3 regions of the Salinimonas sediminis genome follow, and region 2 is predicted to be linked to each of the others. Evidence: predicted binding sites of a transcription regulator. Region 2 holds the regulator's gene; each other region holds the start of a gene.
What was found. Region 2 encodes MetJ, which represses methionine synthesis genes. Its sites were predicted from a motif close to TAGACGTCTAGACGTCTA; they were not measured.
Positions count from the first base shown of each region.

Region 1: serA (phosphoglycerate dehydrogenase) is a predicted target of MetJ. The motif match lies at 1,349-1,366, and genes of this name have one in related genera.
Region 3: metK (methionine adenosyltransferase) is a predicted target of MetJ. The motif match lies at 963-980, and genes of this name have one in related genera.

Region 1 is NZ_CP031769.1:3,294,091-3,296,370, reverse strand. Features, by position in the region: gene serA (phosphoglycerate dehydrogenase) at 85-1,314, opposite strand; gene rpiA (ribose-5-phosphate isomerase RpiA) at 1,455-2,111, opposite strand; gene D0Y50_RS14530 (5-formyltetrahydrofolate cyclo-ligase) at 2,260-2,280, opposite strand, start outside.
Region 2 is NZ_CP031769.1:3,915,370-3,917,649, reverse strand. Features, by position in the region: gene metF (methylenetetrahydrofolate reductase) at 1-852, opposite strand, end outside; gene metJ (met regulon transcriptional regulator MetJ) at 1,003-1,323, shown strand; gene D0Y50_RS17210 (malic enzyme-like NAD(P)-binding protein) at 1,388-2,280, opposite strand, start outside.
Region 3 is NZ_CP031769.1:764,839-767,118, forward strand. Features, by position in the region: gene metK (methionine adenosyltransferase) at 1-886, opposite strand, end outside; gene tkt (transketolase) at 1,215-2,280, shown strand, end outside.

The DNA of each region.
Region 1 (2,280 bases), 620 kb from region 2:
CTTGCGGCCCGCAGGGATAAAACCAATAAAAGAAGACAAAACATAAAAAAGGGGCCCGAAGGCCCCTTTTTCTTATTCCGACTATTAATGCAACAAACGCGCTTTAATGGTGCCATCTATTTGAAGCAACTGGGCTAAACCGTCGTAGGCTTTATCTGCCTCGACATCAATTACTACATAGCCAATATCAGGCGTTGTTTGCAGGTATTGGGCTTCAATGTTGATGCCGCGCTCTGCAAAGGTGCCGTTAATTTGCATAATCACACCAGGACGGTTTTCGTGTATATGCAGTAAACGGGAGCGGCCCGGGTGGTCTGGCAATGAAACCTCTGGGAAATTAACCGCCGACAGGGTGGAACCGTTATCGCTATACTTAGCCAGTTTCCCCGCCACTTCAACGCCTATGTTCTCTTGGGCCTCAAGTGTGCTGCCGCCCACATGGGGGGTTAAAATAACATTATCGAACTCGCGTAAGGGCGATACAAACTCTTCACCATTTGATTTGGGTTCTACCGGGAATACATCGATAGCCGCGCCGCTTAAGCGCTTGTCTGTAAGAGCTGCCACTAAAGCATCAATATCTACCACTGTGCCCCGAGAAGCATTAATCAATATGGCATCGGGCTTCATCTGTGCTAATGCGTTTTCGTCTATCAGGTTGTGCGTGGTGGCAGTTTCAGGTACATGCAGCGACACCACATCAGAGGTACTAAGCAAGGTTTCCAGGCTTTTAACCTGGGTGGCATTTCCTAGTACCAGTTTGTCTTCGATATCAAAAAACTGTACCCGCATACCCAAGTGTTCGGCCAGAATACTTAACTGGGTACCAATATGCCCATAGCCGATAATACCGAGTGTTTTGCCCCGCGCTTCAAGCGACCCAGCGGCGCTTTTGTCCCACTCGCCGCGGTGTGCTTTTGCATTTTTCTCAGGAATGCCGCGTAGCAACAGGATAATCTGGCCCAGCACTAACTCGGCAACCGAGCGGGTATTGGAAAAGGGGGCGTTAAACACCGGGATGCCGCGTTTTTGGGTGGCTACCAAGTCAACCTGATTAGTCCCGATACAAAAACAGCCCACCGCCACCAATTTTTGGGCGGCATCAATAACATTTTCGGTTAACTGCGTACGCGACCGCAGACCGATAAAATGCACATCACGCACTTTTTCAATCAATTCTTCTTCAGGCAACGAGGTTTTAAGATACTCAATGTTGGTATAACCATTACCTTGCAGGGTATCTACAGCGCTTTGGTGCACGCCTTCCAACAACAGTATGCGTATTTTATCTTTCGGTAACGAAACTTTACTCATTGCTTTGAATCTCAACCTTAAGTGAATTGTGAAAAAGACATCTGGACGTCTAAATGGTTAAAATAACAGATGTTGGAAACGCTGCAAAGCGCTATCTGCGGTTGTTGTTATTTACCGGGGCTAACCCCCCAGGCTAAGCCCTAATCGAAGGTCTTTACACCTTCTTCAGTAGCACACAACACCACATCAGCTCCGCGCAGTGCAAAAATACCGTTGGTTACCACACCCGCAATGTTGTTAATGCTGGTTTCCAGCTCACGCGGGTTTAAAATAGTCAGGTTGTGCACATCGATAATCACATTGCCGTTATCTGTAGTAACACCCTGGCGATAGACTGGATCGCCGCCCAGCTTAACCAGTTCCCGGGCCACATAAGAACGCGCCATAGGAATCACTTCAACGGGTAACGGAAAGGCCCCCAGTAGCGGCACCTGCTTGGTGTTATCAACAATACAAATAAAAGTGTCAGCCACCGCGGCAACAATTTTTTCCCGGGTCAGAGCTGCGCCGCCGCCTTTAATCATATGCTTATGTTCGGTGACTTCATCCGCGCCATCGACATACACGCCCAGGTTGTCTACATCGTTTAGTTCAAACACCTCGATACCCACCGCCTTGAGCCGTTCGGTAGAGGCTTGCGAACTGGATACCGCACCCGCTATACGATCTTTCATGCTGGCTAACTCATCAATAAAATAGTTAACCGTGGAGCCAGTACCTACGCCAACCACACTATCCGCTTTGATATAGGTAAGTGCAGCTTTGGCTACCGCCTGTTTTTTTGCGTTCTGATCCATTGTGGTCTCCCCAACCGGTGTTCTGTGGCAAATTAGTGGGCAAAGTTTACCGCTAACGGCGCCCCTTTGTTAGTGCTGATTCATGCTCATAACATTCTGGGTAAAGTAAAGCCCGGTTCAGGGCTGTACGTGCAGGGCAGGGCCCAGATCAGCCTGCGCGGCTTGCCGG
Region 2 (2,280 bases):
AGCATAACTAAGCTCACTACGGTTAAGCGTATAGAAGTGAAAATGTTTTACGCCTTCTTTAGCCAGTACCTTAACCTGTTCCATGGCAATGCTGGCACCCAGTAGATTACGGGTGGTCTGATCGTCTTTATCCAGCCCATCAAACATTTTGTGCATCCAGCCTGGTACATGCACATTAGTGAAGCCGGCAAATTTCAGCAGGGTTTGGTAGTTAGTGACCGGTAAAATGCCCGGCACCAGATCAATATCAATACCCGCCGCCGCCGTGCGATCACGAAAGCGTAAAAATGTACTGGTATCAAAGAAAAACTGGCTGATGGCTTCTGATGCACCGGCTTCAGCCTTGCGCTTGAGATTGAGTAAATCCGACTGGGCGTTTGCCGCCTCCGGATGCTTTTCCGGGTAGGCCGCGACCGAAATATCAAAGTCAGCCACATCTTTTAATAACGCTACCAGGTCAGAGGCATACATATCGGTTTTATCTACCCCGGCTGGAAGATCCCCGCGTAGCGCTACAATACGGCGTATTCCTGAGTTCCAGTAATCCTCCGCAATTTGTTGCAACTCTGCTTTACTGGCATCTACACACGTCAGATGCGGCGCCGCGGCAATACCAGTCTGCTGATTAATGCGTTTAACCACATCATGAGTCCGATCTCGCTCGCCGCTGTTGGCTCCGTAGGTCACCGACATGTAAGAAGGTTTTAGCGGCGCAAGGCGCTCTACAGATTTCCACAGCGTCTGTTCCATTTTCTCCGAGTTGGGCGGAAAAAATTCAAAAGACACGTCAATATCACGTAGTTCAGATAAAGACTGATTAAGGGCATCAATGCCCTGGGCGTAGGAAACCATGAAAATACTCATATATATGGACGTTTAGACGTCTAAACTAAATAATATATGTCTAGACGTCAAGCGGTTTACACTGCTCAATTGACCTTTTCTGCACATTGTTTAGAATTTCAGCCCATAACATAATAAAGAGTAGTCTGAGAGCTCCTAATGGCAAAATGGAACGGAAAGTATATTCACCCCTACGCGGAACATGGGAAAAAGAGCGAGCAGGTTAAAAAAGTAACGGTTTCAATACCGATTAATGTGCTTAAAGAATTAACTGATGAGCGCACCCGTAGGCAAATTAACAATTTACGCCACGCGACTAATTCAGAATTATTGTGCGAAGCCTTTTTGCATGCGTTTACCGGGCAACCTTTGCCCAACGATGATGATTTGCGCAAAGATAACCCCAACCGGGTTCCGGCTGAGGCACGACGAATGATGGAAGAAATGGGTATCGACCCGACCAGCGAAAATGACGCCTGATAACCACTAAAAAGGCCCGGATAGGGCCTTTTTTAATAGTCGGTGAAATTTGTTCCTGGTAAATTTATTCCTGGTAATGGGAGGGCAGTTCAGTTAGCCGTGACACTCCCGAGGCAATGGCTGCTTTGGCTACTGCCGTCGCAATACGCGAGCACAACCGCGGATCCATTGGTTTCGGAATAATATAGTCTTTACCAAAGGTTAACGCGGCACAATTACTGGCTTTTAAAACTTCATCTGGCACAGGCTCTTTGGTAATCCCTCGAATTGCTTCAACCGCCGCTACCTTCATTTCATCATTAATGGCACTGGCGCGCACGTCCAGAGCCCCACGAAAGATAAAGGGAAAACACAGTACGTTATTAACCTGGTTAGGGTAATCAGAGCGCCCCGTGGCCATAATCAGGTCGCTACGAACCTCAAGTGCCAGCTCGGGTTTAATTTCCGGGTCAGGGTTGGAACAAGCAAAAACCACCGGGTTGGGCGCCATCAAGGCCAGTGCTTCCGGCGGTAACAAATCAGGGCCAGAGACCCCAACAAAAATGTCGGCCCCTTCCATCACATCTTCCAGCGTGCGCTTATCGGTATTATTGGCAAACAATTTTTTATGTTCGGTCAGGTCGTCACGCCGAGTGTGAATCACGCCTTTGCGATCCAGCATATAAATACGCTCACGCTGAGCGCCGCATTTTATCAATAGCTCCATACAGGCTACCGCGGCGGCCCCGGCACCCAGACATACAATAGTTGACTCTTCAATGTCTTTGCCCTGAATCTCCAACGCGTTGAGCATACCGGCGGCGGTCACAATAGCTGTACCGTGCTGATCGTCATGGAACACGGGAATTTTGCAGCGCTTAATCAGCTCCTGTTCTATCTCAAAGCATTCAGGCGCTTTGATATCTTCCAGGTTAATGCCCCCGAACGTATCCGCAATATTGGCCACCGTATTGATAA
Region 3 (2,280 bases), 1.3 Mb from region 2:
CGCAACGTTTAGCTAAACCAGCCGCGACAATATTTTTTGCTACGTAACGCCCAGCGTAAGCTGCGGAGCGGTCAACTTTCGACGGATCTTTACCCGAGAAGGCGCCGCCACCATGCCTCGCCATACCGCCGTAGGTATCAACAATTATTTTGCGCCCGGTAAGACCGCAATCACCTACTGGGCCGCCAATAACAAACCGGCCAGTAGGGTTAATATGAAAACGGGTGCTTTCGGTCAGCCAATGCGCCGGCAATACCGGTTTGATAATCTCTTCCATTACCGCTTCGCGAACCTGTGCGGTGGATACGCTATCGCAATGTTGAGTAGACAGTACGACCGCATCTACGCCTACAGGCTTATCGTTTTCATAAATAAAGGTCACCTGGCTTTTCGCATCCGGGCGTAAAAAGCTAAGTTTGCCCGATTTACGTACTTCGGCCTGCTTTTGCACCAGGCGATGGGCATAGGTAATCGGTGCTGGCATTAGCACATCAGTTTCATCACTGGCATAACCGAACATTAAGCCCTGGTCACCGGCTCCCTGTTCTTCAGGACTGGTACGATCTACGCCTTGATTAATATCCGGAGATTGCTTACCTATGGCATTTAACACCGCACATGAATCAGCATCAAAGCCCATATCAGAATGGGTATAGCCAATGTCTTTGACTGTCTGGCGGGTAAGTTCTTCAATATCGACCCACGCAGAGGTAGTAATTTCTCCGCCAACCAGTACCATACCGGTCTTAACGTAAGTTTCGCACGCAACCCGAGCTTTAGGATCCTGTTCCAGAATTGCATCTAAAACTGCATCAGATATCTGATCTGCAATTTTATCCGGATGGCCTTCTGATACTGACTCGGATGTGAATAACTGCGTAGCCATAAATTCTCCGTTAGATTTTGCCCTCATTAAAGGCATAATTGTACTTGATACGCTTCAAAATACCAGTCTTTACATCTGGACGTCTATAAGTCTATTTGTTACGTTTGGTTGACAATTATAGATTTGCCACCACATAAAAAAACGTAAGCAAGATATCGGCATTATTTACCCGAACCGTGGGTTTGCAATGGTAAAACACATTGCAGTAGGAACACGGTTAGGTAAGAATAGTTGCTATTTTCATGTACAACGGACAAATCAGCTAATTGAGCCAAATTTGTATGGCAGCGTATGACTTTGTCCGTAGGAACTAAAACCAGGAGACAACATGCCCACTCGTCGTGAACTCGCCAATGCCATCCGTGCCTTAAGCATGGACGCAGTGCAACAAGCAAAATCAGGCCACCCGGGTGCGCCCATGGGAATGGCGGATATTGCACAAGTATTATGGTGCGACTTCTTATCGCACAACCCGACAAACCCAGACTGGGCAAACCGTGACCGCTTCGTTTTGTCAAACGGTCATGGGTCTATGTTGCTGTACTCATTGCTGCACCTTTCCGGTTACGATCTACCTATTGAAGAATTGAAGAACTTCCGTCAACTGCATTCAAAAACCCCTGGCCATCCTGAATATGGCTATGCGCCGGGTGTGGAAACAACTACCGGGCCGCTAGGTCAGGGCGTAAGTAATGCCGTTGGTATGGCGCTGGCTGAAAAAGTACTGGCCGCGCAATTTAATAAAGAAGGTCATGATATTGTTGACCACTACACCTATACCTTCTTAGGTGATGGCTGTCTGATGGAAGGTATCTCTCACGAGGTTAGCTCGTTAGCCGGCACCCTTGGACTGGGTAAGCTAATTGCCTTTTATGACGACAATGGTATTTCCATTGATGGTGAAGTTGAAGGTTGGTTTACCGATGATACTGCTGCGCGTTTTAAAGCGTATGGCTGGCAGGTGATCGAAAATGTAGATGGCCATGATGCTGATCAGGTTCGCAAAGCAGTAGAAGCAGGCCGTAGCAATACCACGCAGCCAACGCTGATTATCTGTAAAACCATTATTGGTTTTGGTTCGCCTAACAAACAAGGCTCGGAAGCCAGCCACGGCGCAGCGCTGGGCGAAGATGAAATTGTTGCTACCCGCAAAGAGCTGGGCTGGACAGCTGAAGCGTTTGCGGTTCCATCAGATGTTTATGCTGAATGGGATGCCAAAGAGAAAGGCCAAAAAGCGCAGCAACAGTGGGAAGAAAAATTTGCTGCCTACGAGAAAGCCTACCCTACAGAAGCCGCTGAATTTAAGCGTCGGGTGAAGGGCGATCTACCAGCCGATTTTGTGGAAAAAGCAGATGAGTATATTGCTAAGCTACAAGCTAACCCGGAAACAGTAG